Regions from separate parts of the Shewanella sp. SR44-4 genome, predicted to be linked through region 2. Evidence: predicted binding sites of a transcription regulator. Region 2 holds the regulator's gene; each other region holds the start of a gene.
What was found. Region 2 encodes MetJ, which represses methionine synthesis genes. Its sites were predicted from a motif close to TAGACGTCTAGACGTCTA; they were not measured.

Region 1: the regulator MetJ is predicted to act here: its motif matches at 1,758-1,775, upstream of serA (phosphoglycerate dehydrogenase).
Region 3: the regulator MetJ is predicted to act here: its motif matches at 1,775-1,792, upstream of metE (5-methyltetrahydropteroyltriglutamate--homocysteine S-methyltransferase).

The regions. Positions count from the first base shown of each region.
Region 1 covers NZ_JACJDU010000004.1:98,872-105,831, reverse strand. Annotated here, with positions in the region: gene H5125_RS03485 (response regulator transcription factor) at 1-605, opposite strand, end outside; gene H5125_RS03480 (DUF2238 domain-containing protein) at 1,087-1,710, opposite strand; gene serA (phosphoglycerate dehydrogenase) at 1,903-3,132, shown strand; gene ygfZ (tRNA-modifying protein YgfZ) at 3,299-4,261, shown strand; gene H5125_RS03465 (ABC transporter ATP-binding protein) at 4,407-5,111, shown strand; gene H5125_RS03460 (ABC transporter permease) at 5,116-6,960, shown strand, end outside.
Region 2 covers NZ_JACJDU010000041.1:16,615-23,574, forward strand. Annotated here, with positions in the region: gene H5125_RS16645 (bifunctional aspartate kinase/homoserine dehydrogenase II) at 1-1,330, opposite strand, end outside; gene metB (cystathionine gamma-synthase) at 1,462-2,631, opposite strand; gene metJ (met regulon transcriptional regulator MetJ) at 2,840-3,154, shown strand; gene H5125_RS16660 (sulfite exporter TauE/SafE family protein) at 3,230-3,970, shown strand; gene H5125_RS16665 (cytochrome c) at 4,327-4,656, shown strand; gene H5125_RS16670 (DUF3373 domain-containing protein) at 4,805-6,517, shown strand; gene H5125_RS16675 (tetrathionate reductase family octaheme c-type cytochrome) at 6,580-6,960, shown strand, end outside.
Region 3 covers NZ_JACJDU010000035.1:42,721-49,680, reverse strand. Annotated here, with positions in the region: gene metE (5-methyltetrahydropteroyltriglutamate--homocysteine S-methyltransferase) at 1-1,710, opposite strand, end outside; gene H5125_RS15450 (LysR family transcriptional regulator) at 1,865-2,767, shown strand; gene H5125_RS15445 (HDOD domain-containing protein) at 2,750-3,490, opposite strand; gene H5125_RS15440 (TonB-dependent receptor) at 3,611-5,590, opposite strand; cobalamin riboswitch at 5,731-5,945, opposite strand; gene H5125_RS15435 (hypothetical protein) at 6,258-6,923, opposite strand.

The sequences.
Region 1 (6,960 bases), on a different contig from region 2:
CGAGACTCCGTTTTACGGAAAATAGATGAAATATGCGCTTTTACAGTATGTTCACTAATACACAAACGCTGGGCAATTTCTTTATTACGTGCACCGCTAGAAACAAGCTGAATAATGGTTCTTTCTCGACTGGTTAATCTTTGGAGGATGGCCACGGTATCGGCAGGGATTTCAACGTTGGTATCGAGTTGCTGGACTAAACGTCTAAAAATCTTACTAATCAGTGGACGGTCGTACCACAATTCATCAGAAACCATTTTACGCAGACCCGTCAGCATTAAGTCCATGCGTTGATCACTGTATAACAAACCCCGTACGCCTAAGAGTAATGCTGACTCTTGATCAAGTGATCCACGTTCAACTTGGTACAATGCTACAGGGACATGCTCCACTAAACGCGATACCAGTAACGGGATGCCCTTACTGTCTAAGGCCGCACCTTTTTGTGAAACAAGATAAAAGTTGTTGGATTTTTTTTCTAACTCAAGCTCAGCCGCATGTTTTACAATTCGAGTTTTCAACCCGATAGATTCTGCCAAAATAGCTAAATGGCAAGGTGCTGCGATTTGGTGCAAAAACACCAACTCATCAATATTTGAACTCATCACTCTTCTCCCTGAAAAGTACATTATTGCTCAACATACCTTGAGCACATCCTGAGGCTATATACTATACGTAAATGAAATACGTTTACTAGCCTTCAAAACTAGGCTGAGCAGATAGTTTACTTTTTGTCGTTATATTAGAGCATGTTCTTTCTTCATTCGTTAATCGCGTTACGAGATAAATCGACTCACCAAAAAAGTGGCTATTAGGTTAAGTCGGTCATTATCAATCACGATTCTTATAATAAAAAACCTTCCTATACAGCAAGCATAGTAAAAATTTGTTAGTTGATATGACTATTATGTAAGTCTAAAGTATGAATAGTAAATTTGACTGACTTTGCGTAGACTTTATCACTAACCCAAGACTGATAAGCTCATACTTTCAATTCGCTCAACATCATCAATCTCTCATCAATGCTAGCAGCCAAATTTACTCATTTTATGACAAAATAAGCTAACTAAATAAGTTAAGTGAGCCTTATGATAAAGACTGCTGGTTAAGCGCCATTTTGGTCGCTATTTGTTTATTATGAAGAGACGATAACAACAGTAAGCCACATACCCCACCAATTAATGCTAGAAACATGTCAGATTGAGTATCCCAAACATATCCTTGAGTGCCTAAAAATGCCTCGGCATTTTCACCGGTAGCAATGGCAACCCACCATTCAACTAATTCGTAAAAAGCTGAAAACGCCAACACAAAACATACTGCTAAAAACTGACACCAAGCACCTATTTGCATGACATGTTTACGAATAAATATTTCGCGAGCTAATATTACCGGAATAAAACCCTGAGCAAAATGGCCGACTTTATCGTAATTATTGCGCTCGCCGCCCATCACTTGCGCTAGCCAGTCAAATAACGGCACTTCAGCATAGGTATAACGTGCACCGACAAATAACACACAGCAATGCACTAAAATAAGTGCATAAGCTAACGTAGTCAGAGGAAAGCTTTTACGACTAAAAAATAAAATAGGTAATGCGATTAACGCAGGTATAGCTTCTAACCACCAAGTGAACATATCTTTAGGTGCGCTAACTGACCACAACAGTACTAATAGATAAATCCCTATCCATATAACCTTACTCTTCATCTTAATTCTCTCCATGAGATATTGTTCTCAAATTAGAATATAAACTTTAGCCATCTAGCCCTCTACAAGCGCTTAAAAAAGTGCTACTTTGATAATGCGCCGGAAGTCCGCATTTATATCATAACTATTAGTATAAGCATTAGTATAACCATTAGCTTAAGCACCATTTAATGATAAGAGGGTACCCATATCATGGCGAAACACTCGCTTGACAAGGATAAGATCAAAATCCTGCTGTTGGAGGGCGTCCACCAAACTGCGGTCGATGTACTAGAACGTGCAGGTTATACCAACATTGAATACCATAAAGCCTCGTTAGGCGAAGAGGCTTTGATTGCATCAATTAAAGATGCTCACTTTGTTGGATTACGCTCCCGCACCCAGCTTACTGCGGAAGTATTGCACCGTGCAGAAAAGTTGGTTGCGATTGGTTGTTTTTGTATTGGCACCAACCAAGTCGATTTAGCCACGGCCGAGAAACTGGGTATTCCTGTTTTCAACGCCCCTTTCTCCAACACCCGCAGTGTTGCTGAATTGGTGATTGGTGAAATCATCATGCTGATGCGTGGCATTCCACAGCGCAATGCCATGTCACATCGTGGCGGTTGGTTGAAGAGTGCTAATGGCAGTGTTGAAGTCCGTGGTAAAACCTTAGGTGTGATTGGTTATGGCCATATTGGTACTCAACTGGGTATTTTGGCTGAAACCTTGGGCATGAGAGTGATTTTCTTTGATATTGAAGATAAGTTACCGTTAGGCAATGCCTCTCAAGTTCACTCTATGGACAAGTTATTGGCCCAAGCAGACGTTGTTAGCCTGCATGTACCAGAAACACCGCAAACTAAAGACATGTTCGCTAAAGCTGAATTTGCTCAAATGCGTCAAGGCAGTTTCTTTATCAATGCCTCTCGCGGAACTGTTGTTGATATCGAAGACTTAGCCGATGCCCTGAAGTCAGAACATCTTGCGGGTGCTGCGATTGACGTATTCCCGGTAGAACCTAAGTCGAATGATGATGAATTCATCTCTCCACTGCGTGGCTTAGACAATGTATTACTCACACCGCATATTGGTGGTAGTACTGCTGAAGCACAGGAAAATATCGGCGTAGAAGTGGCTGGCAAACTGGTGAAATACTCAGATAACGGTTCTACACTGTCTGCGGTCAATTTCCCTGAAGTGTCTTTAGCGCAACATAGCGGTACCTCACGCTTATTGCACATTCATCAAAACCGTCCTGGTGTATTGATTAAAATTAACCAAGCGTTTTCTGAAAAAGGCATTAACATTGCTGCTCAGTACTTACAAACCACTGCTGAAATTGGTTACGTGGTAATGGAAGTCGATTCTGATCAAGCAGAAGAAGCATTGGTTGAATTAAAATCTATTGAAGGCACTATCCGTGCGCGGGTATTGTTTTAAACTGACTTTTATAAGCAATTAACTTGAGTTAATTGTCTTCCTAAAAAAGCTACCTTGTGCACAAGGTAGCTTTTTTATTGGCTTTAAAACCATAGCCCCCTGTTGAGCATTCTATTAATCCGTTACACTCCAACCATACCGTCTTATTCACACGTTAGGGATAGTTATGACCATTTCAGTAAACCAACCAGATTGGGATTTTATCGCCACGTCTCCTGAATTAATGTTATCAAGTTTGACGCATATGGGGTTAATCGAAATCACTGGTGAGCAAGGGCGCAGTTTCATTCATGGCCAAGTCACCACAGATATTACCTCCCTTGGCACAAACGAGTGGAAATGGGGTGCTCATTGCGACCCTAAAGGTAAAATGCTCGCCAGTTTCCGTGGGTTTTCAATCGGCGATAGCTTATTCATGTTACTGCCAAAAAGTACTTTAAGCTTGGATTTACCTCAGTTACAAAAATACGCTGTATTCAGTAAAGCCGAACTCGCCGATGTCAGTAATGATTATCAAATAATGGGTATTGCTGGCCCAAAAGCACAAGCCTTTGCAACTGAACATTTTGGCGATGTATCGCAACCACTTAATCTTGTTGAGCAAGGTGTGATTATTCGTGATGGTGAACGTTTTATTGCCATTATTAACAATGCAGCAGCACAAACCATTATCAGCCAATCGGGACAAACATTGTTTGCTGCAAGTGCATGGCAAGCATTGGAAATTAAAGCCGGTTATCCAAACATAGATGCCGCTCATTCCGGCCAGTACGTTGCGCAAATGTGCAACCTGCAAGCCATTAATGGCATTAGCTTTACCAAAGGCTGTTACATGGGCCAGGAAACCATTGCCAGGATGAAATATCGCGGTGGCAATAAACGTGCATTGTATATTTTGTCTGGTACTACCAAGCAAACCATCAGCACTGACACTCAATTAGAAATTGCCCTTGAAGGCGGCTTCCGTCGTGGTGGCAATATCATTGAATGCGTCCAATATGGTGACAAGGTACTGCTTACCGCGGTGTTGCCAAATGATACCGAAAACAACGCTCAACTTCGTATTACCGGAGATGAAAGCTCACAGCTAACTATTATCGAGTTGCCATATTCTTTAGCAGATGCTTAATTAATTGATGTTGTATCTTCATTAAGCGAGCCATTGGCTCGCTTTTTTATTTTTTGAACATTAATGATCTATATCACGTATATTATTGATAATATTACTCTGTTTATTCAGAACTTCAATTAAGCTAATTCGTTATGGAGCGACTATGACTACTATCGTCACCTTAGAAAATATTAGTAAAGGGTTCCGCGATGGCGAGTCATTTCATTCGGTGCTTAATCACGTCAACCTGACTTTGCAGCAAGGTCAAACTATCGCATTAACCGGGCCTAGCGGCAGCGGTAAAAGTACCTTACTGAATATCATTGGTGGCTTTGAAACCATAGACAACGGTGACATGTTAATCCGTCAGGCTGATAACATGCGATCGGTGACAAAGTGGCAAGATAAGCAATGGAGCCAATATCGACGTCAGTCGCTCGGGGTTATATTCCAACAATTTAACTTACTCACACCATTAAATGTGCGCGACAACATTCAATTTTCACTGGCGCTAAATCAGTTAGCATGGAGCCCTTGGTGTGATGAACTTTGCCACCAGCTAGGATTAACGCCATTGTTAGACCGCAACGTTGAAAACTTATCCGGTGGGCAACAACAGCGAGTGGCTATCGCGCGGGCATTAGCTCACAAACCACAACTCATATTAGCCGACGAACCGACAGGTAATCTTGATCAACACGCCGGATTACAAGTCATGCAACTACTTACCGAACTCGCTCAACAAGCCAACTGTTGTATTTTAATGGTGACTCACAGCGAACAATGTGCCGCATTTATGCAGCATCGCTGGCACGTCGAAAATCAGCAGATTGTGATTAACCCTGCTGACATGACGTTGCAAGGTTAAGCCCATGACAACTAACTCTTCATCATACTTATTCTCAATTAAGCGCTTAAGGTTATGCTTGCACCTGTTTGCCAGCCATTATCGTCATGCCCCCCTGCAAGCCAGTGCTATTTTACTGGGCATCATGCTCGCGGTAACGTTACTGATTGGCGTATACGCCACCAACGAAAACGCCAAACAAAGCTATGGCAATGTATCCGAACTAATGAGCCAACAAGCTCGCTTATCGATTAGCCACCGTACAGAAAGCAGTATTGATGAGTCTGTTTATTTTGCATTAGCCAATGCAGGATTCAATACCATTGCCAGCATTGAAGGCATCGCAACCGATGAACAAGGCCGATTATGGCGGGTTAATAGTAGTGATGTAGTTGCCGCTATGACCAGCAACATGCAACAGCAAAAATCAGGTGCTAGCTCATCGATAACAGCGACGCATATTCCGCTAGCAGAATTACTGGCAGGCAAACCCAAAGTGCTAATGTCGGCAAGCCAGCGCGAACGCATGAATAAAGTGACCAACAACACTGACCGCATAATACTGAACGACACGGCTGTTGAACTCGTTGCCATTGATGATTCGTGGGGACTTGGTTCGGCAATTTTGGCCGATATCTCACTCGCTCAACCCTTGCTGAATATGCAGGGTAAGTTAAGTTACGTTGCCGTATTTGATTCACCCTCTTCAAATGCAAATATCTCAGCCGCAAACGAATCAGAAACAGATGAGCAACTGATAGCTCGATTAACGAACACCCTAACCCAAGCAGGTATTGATACCAGTAAGCTAAATTTCACCACCCAAACGAGTGAAGGCGAATCGCTTACCGCCCTCACTGCCAGCTTTCATCTTAATCTTGATGCCATGAGCATGTTGGCCTTTGTTGTCGGCTTATTTATTGCCTACAACGGGGTTCGTTATAGCTTAATGAAGCGTCAAAAATTGCTGGTGCAAATCATGCAGCAAGGGCTCGATAGGCGCACCATCATGCTTGCCCTAAGCATTGAAATAGTCTGTTTAGTGTTTATTGGCTGTGTATTAGGTTTTATTGTCGGACTGCAATTATCGCAATGGCTACAACCTATGGTCGCCATCACTCTTGAACAGCTTTATGGCGCCAAATTATTACCCGGAAACTGGCAATGGCAATGGTTTGCACAAGCACTCATATTAACCTTGTCAGCGGCATTTGCTGCTTGTATTCCCATGCTGATAAACCTGATTAACACCCCACTTGCGCAAGGGGCTCAAAAACAACCACAAAGCCAACAATTCGGCATTATTCATTGGCGACAATTTATCATCGCAGCATTGCTAATCTTAGTGTGTACTATCGCCTTCGCCTTTACCGAACAGTATCGCCATAGTCTAGTATTACTGGGTATTCTCTCGGTTGCGATTCCGTTATTGTTACCTCAATTTTTACATTGGGGAGTTAACTTACTCAGTCCATTTATGCCTAAAGGACTGTGGCAATACGTGATTGCCGAAACCAAAGAGATTATTGCTCCTCTCGCGCTGGCGATGATGGCAATGCTGCTAGCTTTGTGTGCCAATATTGCCATGAACACCTTAGTGGGCAGTTTTGAAATTACCTTAAAAAAATGGCTCGATGCCCGTTTGCATGCAGATTTATACATTAGACCCAATCCGAACCAAATCGATACATTAACGATATTATTGGAACAAGATCCCAAGGTTGAAGCGATTTATGAGCAATGGACTGTCGACAGCAACCTTAATCGAATTGACACGCCGCAAACACAGGTTGCTATCCACCTTGTCAGTCGTGACCATTTGTCTTTAACCGAAACAACTGTATTTAAAACCACAGCCGATGACTTTTGG
Region 2 (6,960 bases):
ATAACACTCCAATACGCATTCTTGGTCCAGCACAACGACGATGTACTTTTTGGGTCAATAAACTCACTTGAGCTTGCGGGACTAAGGTGACCAAACTTAATGCATCTTGATAAATCGGTTTGGCATCACGGCTGAGTAGTCGGGCAAAACTGCGTCTAAAGTGATGAGCATCGGCACTGACTAATGCCACTAGGCCTAAGTCAGTTTGGGCACTCAACTCCTCAATCAAAAATTCGCTGCTGTATTGAGTGAGCAAAGCTTGCACTTGTTTTTGGCTTTCAAGCGTTAACGCCAACTCAAACTTATGTTGTGCTAGCGACCAATAAGCTAACGGCGTGATACCAGCTTTATCCAAAATGGCCAACAATGGTTCAATGTCTGCGTTCATTTTAAAACTAAACAACACCACTTCATTTAAGTTAGTCACGACTGGCGCACTCGCAGATGAACTCAGTGGCGCAATTAAGGTGAAGTCGGTGTGCGAAGCATAGCTTGAGCGTACCGCTAAACTCACTTTAGTATTAAACAGTGGCTGTAAGGTACGAGAATGCAGTACAGGAGAGCCCAGGCGCGCTAAGCGATCCGCTTCTGCGAGTGACATACTCTTGAGTAATTTAGCATCATTAATTTTATTCGGGTCGGCGTTAAATACCCCTTCAACGTCGGTCCAAATGGTCACACGCTCAATGTCAGCTAAGCTGGCAATTAAGGTGGCACTAAAATCAGAACCATTGCGACCCAGCAATAAGGTATCGCCGTGGCGGTTAGCGCATATAAAGCCGGTGATCACTAAACGCTCTTGTGGGTGCAAGGCTAATAAGGCCTGTACCTTATCACGAGACTCAGCCACTAAAATATTGGGTACGGCGCCTTCATCGGCTACCAAAATAGAGCACGCATCGACATGAGTCGCAGCTACGCCCATTTCTCGTAACAAAGCGGCCATTAAGCGCGCCGACCAACGTTCACCAAAACTCACCACTTGGTTTAATTGGTAATCGTTACGTTGCTCTAAAGATAATAAGCTGACTAACTGAGATTTGTCGGTAGACAAACGTTCGCGTAAATCACGCGCTTGCTCGTTTGATAATAATTGTTCAATTAACGTCTGCTGGTAACTGATCAGAATTTGCAGCTCTTCTTGCCACAACTGACCGCTGTCACGCAGGCTCAATAATTTGTATAAGAAGTTAGTCGTTTTTCCGGCGGCGGATACCACAACTAAATCATCACTCTGACCATGCGTAAGTAGAATATGTGCAACACGGCGATAGCAATCTGCATCCGCTAAACTTGAACCACCAAACTTATGTAAATGACTTCGCGTCATTACTGACTCCTTAAACAACTACGACTTTTGTTGCGACTGCTAGACTTCTATTTTGAAACCAATAGTGTTGCAAGTGCATGTTTTGCTATTTTACCCAATTTGGTCGAAACCACAGCTAACTTAAACTCGAATTAAGCTGATTTTATCGCGGCAACAGCTGCTAGGCCTGCTTGAATATCGGCCAAGAGGTCATCTGCATCTTCAATACCGACAGATAGTCTCAATAAAGTCTCTTTAATACCAGCCTCTTGCCTTGCTTGTGGGTCCATTGCTCTATGGGTCATAGTGGCCGGAACGGCGACTAAACTTTCCACTCCGCCTAAACTTTCGGCAACACTAAACAACGACAGCGCCTTTAAAAATGCCACCACTTCCGCTTCGCCGCCGATTAACTCAAAACTTAACATAGCGCCAAAGCCTTGTTGTTGTTTTGCCGCAATTTCGTGACCTGGATGGTCTTTTAAACCCGGATAATACACCTTGGCCACCACATCACTGGCGCTGAGTAACTCAACAATCTTTTGTGCATTACGTTGATGCTCACGAATTCGTACCGCTAAAGTACGTAAGCCTCGGAGGGTTAAATAACTGTCAAATGCTGACCCCGTAAGCCCAAGAGTATTTGACCACCAATGTAACAACTCACCCACTTGAGGATCTTTAGCCACTACAGCCCCACCGACCACATCGCTATGACCATTGATGTATTTGGTGGTTGAGTGAATCACAATGTCTGCACCTAATAATAATGGCTGCTGTAATATTGGTGATAAAAAGGTGTTATCGACTGTCACTAGCGCGCCAACGTCATGGCAAGCGATACTAATGGCATTAATGTCTACCACCCGCAATAAAGGATTCGATGGCGTTTCTAACCACACCATTTTCGGTTTTTGAGCTATCGCTTTGCTCAGCGCTTGCGCATCAGTTTGATCAACAACCAATAACTTAAATTGGCCTTTTTTGGCCAAGTTAGTAAATAAGCGGTAACTGCCACCATAACAATCGTGCGGCACAACCAATAAATCCTCTGGGCCAAGTAAGCTAGTCACCAATGTAATCGCCGCCATGCCGGTACATGTCACCACGCCGGTAGCACCTTGCTCGAGTTTGGCGAGTGCGTCACCTAAAATACATCGAGTAGGATTACCCGAACGACTGTAATCAAACTCGCGCGGATTATTGTGGCCATCGAATGAATAATTGGTCGATAAATAAATCGGTGGCACGATAGCACCATGTTGTGTGTCTGTTTCAATACCTTGGCGAACGGCCAATGTGGCGTTTTGATGCTTAGTCATGGTAACTCCTAAAATTTCACAAACACACAAAGAGATGTCTAGACGTCCAAATTTACCTAAGAGATCCCCATCCGTCAACTTAAATAGACGTTTAGACGTCTAAACATCAAGAAATCTATTTGCAATCGGGATTAAATAGTAGCAATAATTTGACTAGAGATTGTAACGGTTTAAAATCTGCAGCGTATTTATCGTTAAGGGTAAGTTAATGACTGAGTGGAATGGCGAATATATCAGCCCATATGCCGAGCACGGCAAAAAAAATGAACAAGTAAAAAAAATTACGGTTTCTATCCCTTTAAAAGTATTAAAAGTACTGACGGATGAGCGGACGCGTCGCCAGATAAATAATCTGCGCCATGCAACTAACAGTGAACTGCTATGCGAAGCATTTTTGCATGCGTACACAGGTCAACCATTACCTTATGACGGTGATCTATCAAAAGATCAGCCTGATAGCATTCCAAGTGAAGCGAAAAAGTTAATGGATGATATGGGTATCGAGTGGGAAGAGCTCGAATAATTCACTGATTAGTCAATACCTCACAGACTTTGAAACGACCCTAATAAGAAGTCGTCATGTTTTTAAAGAGAACTTATGATGTCATTTATCGATCCAACGACCTTGATACTGGCATCGATTATCGTGTTTTTTGGCGCGCTAACCCAAAGCTTAATTGGCTTTGGGTTAGCCGTTGTTGCTAGCCCGCTGCTGTATATTGTTAATCCTCAATTAGTTCCTGTTCCTATTATTGTTATGGGCTTTGCCATTTCTGCAATGACCTTATTTAGAGAACGCGGTCATCTACAATTTAATGGTTTGCAATATGCCTTACTCGGGCGGATCCCTGGGGGGTTTTTAGGCGCTGGATTATTGCTGTTTGCCCCACAAGCCATACTAGGCTTAGTGATTGCAGGCATTGTGTTTATTGCTGTTATTCTTAGCATCTTTCGCTTTACCGCCCCTATTAATCGCCTCAGTTTATTTATCGCTGGGGTATTTTCAGGCATATTTGGCAATATCGCTGCTATCGGTGGTCCACCAATGGCCATTTTGCTTGCAGGCCAAGACCCAGGTCAGTTTAGAGCGGCATTATCTGCCTTTTTCGTGTTTAGCTCATTAATTGCCTTAGCTATTCTAACCATCGTCGGCTTAGTTGAAGTGAAGCATTTATGGCTATCACTGCTATTATTGCCTTCAGTCGTTGCTGGTTATCTTGTCTCAGGTAGATTAATTGGCCGCGTTGATAAAGATAAAACCCGCATAGTCACCTTAGTGTTATGTAGTATTAGTGCCACTGTGTTAGTGATTATGTCGACCAACACGTTAATGAGCTAATCAGCTATTCTGTACCTGTAAACAAAACCAGCCATCAATGGGCTTGTTCGCTAATAATGATTAAAATCTTCCCCTTCTATTTATCAAGCAGTCTATTTCTCACCTAAAAACGCCATCAATAAGTATCAAAAAAACCACTTTTATCTCCTCTAGCAAAATCCTCATCTTGGCGCAATAGATCCACATCACACTAGTTCATTAGATTTCTTTCAATTAACTTTTTTTCAATTAGATTTTTCTCATGGATATGATCTACTTCAAATTAACACTACTCACTTTTAGGTAACATTGTTTACAGCAAATAAATAATTAAATGCTGTTAATGCACAACCCTAATAAGCCCGACAGAGGACAAAATGATGAACACTTACATTAAAGTTGGTATCGCAGTTGCTATGGCATTATCACTTGGCACCCAAGTGATGGCCGCAGATGGTGGTAATCCTAAAAAAGGTAAGCACCTGTACAAAAAAGAATGTAAAGCCTGCCACAGCGCTAACAGTGAAGGTCCTGAATTAACCCCAATGACCAAAACCATGAGCCAATGGGATCGTTTCTTTACTCGTGATAAGCACAAAGCTAAACCTGCCGTTTTTGAAGCCTTATCAGAAAAAGACATAAAAGATATTCAACAGTTTTTATATGACCACGCCGCCGATTCAGACCAACCAGCTACTTGCGGCTAAATCATCAATGCTGAGTATCTTTTCGTTCTAAACGAAACATCAGCCAATAAACCAAACGAAAAAACTGTGAGGCTTAGCCTCAGGGATCCTGACACAAAAAATTTGCCAAATTGACCTTGTTATTTGGCAAATAAAGGGGAGAAAGACCATGAGAACTCTCATCTCAATATTAGTGGCTAACGCGCTCTTTATGAGCGGCGCAAGCCTAGCAGCAGATACCGATGCACAAAAGATTGCCGATCTTAAACAACAACTGGCTACTATTAATGAAGATCTTGATTACTTAAATTCACGAGTTGACAAAACCGAGCGTCACACAGCCTTAGACAGAATAGCCATTACGGGTGATTTTAGAACCAAAGCACATTCATTACATTATCAAAACGTCACTTGGAACCCAGCCATGAACGTTAACTTTTCTGACTTTGGCGCTAAAGCCATGTCAGGAGTATTTGGCGATCCAAACAGTGCTACCTCACCGTTAGGCCAAATGATGATGGCAAACCCTGATTTAGCCAGCGCGTTTCAAAGCGGTATGCTTCAAGGCGTTATGCCAATGCTGTTGGGCCAAAAAACCCAACAGGACATTGATAACGATATATTTTACACCACGCGCTTACGCCTAAACATTGACGCTAAAGTGTGGGATAACGTCAGCTTTGCAGGACGTTTAACCATGTTTAAGAGCTGGGGAGACTCTGCTGGAGTTAAAGTATTCGACTCATGGAACTCATTCACCATGGACGGCACCAGTAGCGGTAGCACCAGTGGTGATGAGTTAAAAGTAGAGCGCGCCTATTTTAATTGGAAAGACATTAATGGTAGTGGCACTTACCTTTCTATTGGACGTCGCCCTTCAACGTACGGTCCACCAAATCATTATCGTGAAAATGAACTCAGAGGCGGCACGCCATCAGGTCACTTAGTCAATTTCAACTTCGATGGTCTGACCTTAGGTTACAACTTGGGTGATATTACCGGTATTGAAGGCCAAACAGTACGTTTTTGCTATGGCCAAGGCTTTGAATCACAGTACGGCAATGGCGAATTGTTTGGTGACATCATCACTAAAGATACCCACCTCGGCGGGTTTAATATCGACGTGATTAATGACGGTAACCATTTCTTACAGTTCACTTTATTCGGTGCTAAAGATGTCAATGATGGCTTTACGGGCACCATGGCATTCCCTACTCAACTGGCGGGTATCTTTGCCCCAACCATGTATCAAGACATGCAAAAATTCGACAACTTTAACTTCGTCACCCGCGTACAACCAAGCGGTGTCATTGGTGATATGTACTTAGGTGGCCTAGGTTATGCCTATGAAACCGATGACGACCTGAAAATGTTTGCCTCATTAGGATGGACTCGTGCTGAACCTAACGGCAATGCTGGTTTGTTCGGTGGCATGTTAAGCGATGCAGTATTTGAAGCAGAGTTGAACAGCACTGGAACTGAAATCATTATGGTGCCAAAAGAAACCGTTGATAGCGACACCAAAGATGGTTACGGCATTTATGTGGGCATGCAAATTCCTGCACCATACGGCAAATTCGGTTTGGAATATAACTACGGTTCTAAATACTGGAGTCCCTTCACCCAAGCACAAGACGACCCAATCGGCAGTAAGTTAGCCACTCGCGGCCACGTTGCCGAAGCTTATTATATCTTTGATATTAATCCAAAAATGTTTATCAAGTTAGCCGGTTTGTATTACGACTATGAATATACCGGAAGTGGCTCACCAGTAGGTGCACCGATGAAGGTTGACGATGTGATTGCCGGTAGCGCGTACTCAATGTTGCCCGTTGTTGACACCGCCTATGACGTCAATGCCTCACTGACCGTTAACTTCTAACGCTAACTTAACCTTCTAACTTGGCCCCCCTGAGCACAAGCTCAGGGGTAAGGACAAATATCATGAAACTATTATCAGCACTGGCTGTATTACTGTTATTAAGCAGTAGCGCACAGGCTGCCTTTAACCACAAAGAGGCGCTGAAAGGGCCTTTTGCTAATGGCCCTGAAGTGACGACACAATGCTTAACCTGCCATAAAGAACATGCTGAAGAGTTTATGAAATCTTCACATTGGACTTGGGAGTTAGAGCAAAAACTACCTGACCGCACAGTGATGCGTGGTAAAAAGAACAGCATTAACAACTTTTGTGTATCGATATCGGGTAACGAACCGCGTTGTACCAGTTGTCATGCCGGTTATGGTTGGAAAGATTCTACATTCGACTTTAAAGACATGACCAAAGTCGATTGCTTAGTCTGTCACGACACCACAGGAACTTAC
Region 3 (6,960 bases), on a different contig from region 2:
CCAATGTAAAATGGTCACCGGACCCGTTAGCATGCCCTTAACGGGCTTGTCGGTTAAGCTTTGCGCATAGGTAGCCCAGTCGACCGTCATTGGTTTGGGGCGAGAGACATCGCCATAAATTAACGGCGGCTTAACGCAACGAGAACCATAACTTTGCACCCAACCAAATTGAGTAAACCCAACGCCCTCTAATTGTTCACCAAAATACTCCACCATGTCATTACGCTCAGCTTCGCCGTGAACTAGCACGTCGATACCCAATTTAAGTTGACGAGAAATGGTGTCTTGAGTGACTTGCTCAAGCTGTGAACGGTAATCATTGTCATTGATTTCGCCTTTACGCCAGCGACTGCGTAACCCCCGAATAGCTGGCGTTTGCGGAAATGAACCTATGGTGGTTGTGGGTAATAATGGCAGCGCTAACTTTTGTTGTTGGGCAATGATACGGCGGGCAAATGGACTGTTACGTTCAAAATCATCAGCGGTTAGCTGCGACACACGTTCTACAACCTGTTGATTAGCTGCGGCAGCTTTTGCCAAGCGGCGTTGCTGGCAACGATCAATAATCGCTTGGCTAGTTGCTGAACCTTGCTCAACGATTAATTGATGAATTTCGTTAAGTTCAAATAATTTTTGTTTCGCAAAAGCTAATTGGCCAAGTAATGGCGTAATTAATTGGCTTTCAACCTCGACATCCACAGGACAATGCAACAATGAACATGAAGGTGCAATCCACAAACGATCGCCTAACGTGGTCGCTAACTCGGTTACCTTCTGTGCAATCACATCAACATCAGCAGCCCACACATTACGGCCATTAACCACCCCAACAGAAAGTACCTGCTGAACGCCTAAAGCATTAACAAACACATCAAGCTGTTCTGGCGCGGTGACTAAATCAAGATGTAGCCCCTCAACCGGTAATGCACTCACCAATGCTTGATGATGGGCAATAGAACCGTAATAACTGGCGAGTAAAACCTTTAATGATGCTGGCTTTTGTTGCGCTAACGTTTGATAACTGTGGCTAATGGCTTGCTGCCACTCATCGGTTAAGTCTGCCGCTAATACCGGTTCATCAAGCTGTACCCAACTCACACCTTGGGCAGCAAAACGAGACAAAATTTGTTGATAGGCAACCAATAACTGCGGTAACAACGTCAACTTATTAAACTCAGAAAGGCTTTTAGATAAGTATAAATACGTCACCGGACCGAGCAGCACAGGTTTTGCTTGATGACCTAATTGCTGTGCTTCTGTGACTTCATCAAACAATTGTTCGAAGGCAATCTCAAATGTTTGATCAGCGCTTAGTTCTGGCACTTGGTAATGGTAGTTAGTATTAAAAAACTTGGTCATTTCTGCCGCACACGCATGTTGACCGCTTTGCGAACGGCCACGAGCCACGCGAAATAAGGTGTCAATATCGACAGCGGCTGGGCTGCCATCAGCTTGAGTGGCCCGATGACGATCGGGGATCACATTTAAGGTCGCGCTCAGGGTTAGCACCTGGTCATAATAAGCAAAATCCCCTACTGGCAGTAATTCAACACCCGCATCTGCTTGCCACTGCCAATGAGTGCGTTTTAATTCACTGGCAACGTTTTTCAGCTCCGTTAATGTTGCTTCACCGCGCCAATAACGTTCTAAAACAAACTTCAATTCACGCTGACGTCCTATGCGGGGAAATCCTAAACTTGAAATTTTCATACTGCTTTCCTTTTCGTTGAGCAAAAATTTATAGCCATTTATGTAGAAAAGCTACATAGGCGTCTGGACGTCTAGAAGTTTATTGTGTTACTCTGCTGTCAAGCAATCGAATTGATTTCATCAGCTAGTTGAGCAAGATTCATGTGGAGAGAAAATGATAGAGCTTAGACACCTTCGCACCTTGATGGCGTTAAAGGAAAGTGGCAGTTTAGCGGGTGCAGCTAAAAAACGGTTTGTAACCCAGTCGGCGCTTTCTCATCAAATAAAAGAGTTAGAGACACGAATTAACTCAACTATTTTTGTTCGTAAAAGTAAACCGTTAACGTTTACTCACGAAGGTTCACGTCTGCTGAATTTAGCGGAAGAAATCTTACCGAAAGTGATTGCAACCGAGTCAGATCTTAAACGCGGTTTAGAAGGTGAAAGCCAACAGCTTAAGCTCGGCATTGAATGCCACAGTTGTTTTCGTTGGTTAATGCCCGTTATTGAGCAATTTAAACAGCATGCGCCAGCAACTCAAATTGACATTTCGAGCCGTCATTTATTTGATTCACTCAATGCGTTGGAGACGGGGAGTTTAGATATAGTGCTAACATCTGACCCTGTGCCAGGACATAGCGTCGCATATCAGCATCTATTTGATTTTGAAGTAAAGTTAGTCGTTGCTAGTGATCACGCATTAGCGGCACAAGCGTTTGTCACGCCAGCGCAATTGGCAAAGCAAACCTTAATCAGTTACCCCGTGCCTTTAGCGCGTTTAGACATATACAAACACTTTTTAGAGCCCGCTGGCATTGAACCTGGCGAGCAAAAGCAATGCGATTTAACCTCCATGCTATTACAAAGAGTAGCCTGTAATGATGGCGTAGCAACCCTACCAACTTGGTCTATCCGAGAGAGTCAGGGGCTAAGCCTTACTGCGGTAAAATTAGGAGCAGAAGGACTAAAACGTCCTTTGTTTGGGGCCTATCGTCGCGATGCCACTAATGCAAATTTAATCCAAAAGTGGCTCGAACTGGTAGCAAGTGAAGGCATAAATCTACAACGGGTTGATTAATAAACCTCGTTTAGATAGTACGCGTCGAAGCACAAGTCCTGGAGAATCAGGGTTTTGTGTTTGGCGTAAGTTATGTGCAATCAAAAATTCTTCGCGTAAATCATCATCTAGCCCTAATGACGCAAATGCTTCGAGCGATAACTGCTGTTGTTGTTTATCAATAAGCGACTTCAATACTTTTAACGATACTGGTCGAGATAACTCAGCATTTAAATAAGCAAAAGCGGTTAACGCAATCACCTGCCCAAACACACTAAACAACGCTAATGTTTGCATTTCATCCGCATCGATTTTAGTGCCTACACCAATGTCGTTGTCTTCACGTAACAGTTGTATACAATCCACCGCAATGGTTTCATTTAATGCCCAATAGCCTTGAACCAGTTTTTTGTAAGGCTCAGAAAGTTCATCAAGTCTTTCTTTAAGGTAAAACGAAAACGCGTAGCGATAAATGTTCACTTGGCCCAAACGGATTAAGGCATCTTTTACACTACGGCTTTTTGTTGATATGACACCTGCTGTTTGCGCGGTATTACTGCGTAACAATAAATGTGCTGCCAAAGCAGGATCCGCTGAAATGATATCGATAACGACTCGAATATCTGCTTCGTTAATCAGAGATTTTTTTAATGGAATTAATATGCCACGACGACCAATGACTTGCTCTTCATTGCCAATAATAGCTTGAACTTGAGTAAGGACTTGTTGCTCAAGATTAGTCATATTCATCAATTACCTTTTCTTAGAATAAATCACTTTATTCATTAATTTAACGATATATTAAAACGAAAGCCAGTAATAGTTTACTGGCTTTCGAAAGGTTATCCGCTAAAAAAAGATAATCTAGAAACGATAACCCGCAGTCAGTCTAATTGAGCGACCCGTACCAGAATAATAACCACTGCCATAAGCCGAGTAATAACCAGTGCCAACATAATCTTCATCAAGCAAGTTATCTACACGTAAGCTACCATTCCAACCTGAATAGGTATAGTTAAGCGCAAGGTTTGTTAGCACGTAACTGTCTAACTTATCACCGGTATTGCTGTTGTCGCCTTCCATGTAACGCTCACCAGTGTAAACGCCTTCAACAAACGCTTGCCAATTATCAGCAAAATCATAGCTTACGAAGGCTTTACCTGAATGTTTTGCCACCCAAGATAACGCTTTACCGTCGTTCTCACCTTGAGTGAACTCTGCATCAATATAGTCGTACGAAGCACCTAGCAGCCAGTCATTTGATAACTGCACATCATAAGCAGTGCTTACACCAAAACGGCGAGATTCATCGGCGTTTACGTTAGCCCCCCCCCCATAAGGCCCATCTGTACGACCGCCTTCGTAAACAATCTCATCTTCTAACTCAAGTTGATAAGCATTGATTTTTAATGTTTGAGTTGTAGTGGTAAAGTCCCAACCTGCTTCGTAAGAACGGCCTGTTTGTGGATTTAAACCTTGTACATCAAGCGGGGTGTAAGCTTGTTCATCGACTTTGGCAAAACGGAAGTTATCATTTGCACGGACATAAAAACGATGTTCACTGCTTGGGCGATAATTTAACCCTAACTCCAACGCATGGGCGTCATTATCGATTTCAATACGGTTCGGATAAAGTAATTGGTCATATAAATCGTCAGTCACTTCAGAATAACGACCACCAACAACATAAGATAACGTCGGCGTTATCGGTACCGATGCTTGCACATAAGCGCTCTTTTGTGTTTGTTCATTATTTCGTTGCGTATAAAGTGTATCGAAATCAGCTTCACCTTTACTCACATCAATACCAGCAACAAAATTTAAATCACCATGTTCTAAATGATAGTTAGCAGTAGCTTTAGGTGAGAAACTTAATAAGTCGCGCTCAATACGCCCTGCTCCACCAAATAACAGACTCGTGGTTGATGTATCCGAGTAGGTTAAATCAGCACCTAAGGCCCAAATATTATTCAGCTGGTATTGATAACCGCTGCGCAATGCTGTGGTTATTTCATGAGAGAATTCACCTTCAGAAAATGATGCTACTTGGCGAGGATCTGCTTCGTACTGCGCCAGCGTTAGCGCGCCTGGTGCTTGGCGATCGTTATCAAAATGATTCACTTCAACATAGAAGTCTTCGGTATCTGTTTGATATTGTAAGCGACCTAGAATAGAACTAGTTTCATTGTCATTATTATCGCGGTAATTATCGCTTTCGTTATAACTGGCCGCTAAAAAGTAACGCCATGCATCATTGATAGCCCCTGAAATATCGCCCTTAGCTTCATAGGTATCAAAACTGCCACCACTAACCTGTAAACCACCACCCGTTTCTGTCGGTGCTTTGGTAATGATATTGATCACGCCGCCAACAGCTTGGTCACCATATAGTACCCCTGCACTGCCTGATAAAATCTCAATACGCTCAACTAAGTTAATCGGGATCGACTCAATGCTCGGTGCCGCAATATCAATATTATTCAGTCTGCGTCCATCGACTAAGATCAGCGTGTTATTAGCGGCTTGTGATGCAGAAAACCCACGCATAGAAAATACACTGCCCGAGTTATTATCCGACACCTGAATACCAGATTGTCCACGTAATAAATCGGTTAAATTGGTGGCGCCGCTCATTTGAATATCAGCAGCATCAATGACATTAACATTGGCAGCAATATTTAATGGCTTAGCAGCATTTCGGCCAATAACCACAATGGTTTCATCCATGCTGATAGCCGAAGACGAGGGGGATGTAACAACTGATTCAATCGCAACAGCATTAACACTTGCGACACTGAAGACAGCACTTAATAACAGTGCAATTTTTGTTGGTTTAGTACCCATTTACCTTTAACTCCTGAAAGGAAAAATGGGGCAATAACGCCGCAATATAAAACTCCTCTTGGGCCTTATTCTACAGAAAGGTTCTATAAATAAGCCCACAAGCGGTATCACATTACATTTCGAGATCTGCCCACCGAAATCATCGAAATCACCTTTAAGGCCGGTCTCCGGACTAAGGTTATGGCGTTACACTAAAGGTAAACGCACGCGAGTCGAGATGATTAACGCAAGGTTATTGCGCACCTGACTCTCACCAATCACCGTTGCGGGGGCAGTACCAGATTTACACTGGTTTCCCGATTATCCTGCTTTGGTCTATCGTTTCAAAGCAAGCACCGTAAAGATTGACTATTAAATTATCATAAGTTGATATTCAACTCATGATTGAAAAATATCTGTTGTTATGTCTGCGTTAACATTGAGTACCATAGTACTGTCTGACTAATGAGTGACATCCCAAAATATTAGCGCGGCGATTATAACGGATCCTAAGGTGAAGTTGATACTAACAAAAGCTTAACTCGCAGATTATTCAACTTGTCGGGCATTCAACATGTTACGAGAGTGACACTAGAAATGGCCAACAACGCTATCAACACGGCACTAATTATATCAACACAGCGCTAATATATGAATATGTCGTCAATGTTAGCGATAAATGTCGACGTTAAGGTTGGCTCATGAAGTTACGATAATTATCGATAGTGATAGGAGCTGTCTCTGTGGTAAAAATGGCTGTACGAATGGATTTATGGATTAAGTAGACATTTTCGTCATCACTTATCACCGTAAAATAGCCCATCTCACCTTGCGGGCTGGAAACATAAGACGCTTCAACCACTGTGGAAGAATGATGAATATTAGGCATACTGGTGCAGCCTAATAAACCATGTACAGCCTCGAGCCCATCGACTTTAGAACTGCCTAGCTGTTGATAAACAATTTTGCCTTCACAATGTTCTTGATATGTCGCCGCCATCGAATCTAAAAACTGGTCGGGTTCAACGTCATTTGCTAAGCCTTTAAACCCCTGCATACAGACTAAACGAGACCAATCATTTAATGATTCATTGGATGGAATAAACTCAGCCATTGTCATATCGCCACGTTTATCGCTGAATGCAAGCTTCCAATCTAATGGCGGTAAAAAGCCAAATTTTTCAGATAGAGCCGTGAGTTTTTGAACATCCTCAGACATCACCATAGCACCTGATGAGTTGTCATCTTCGCCAAATGCCATCAGTGCTGGAAGTGTCGCAGATGCACTACTCGGGAACAGGAACATAATTCCTAGACAGCCCGAGCAGCCGATAATTGCAGCAATCTTGTTCATCCAAATGAATCCTTATTTGGTCAAGAAAGAGATAAGT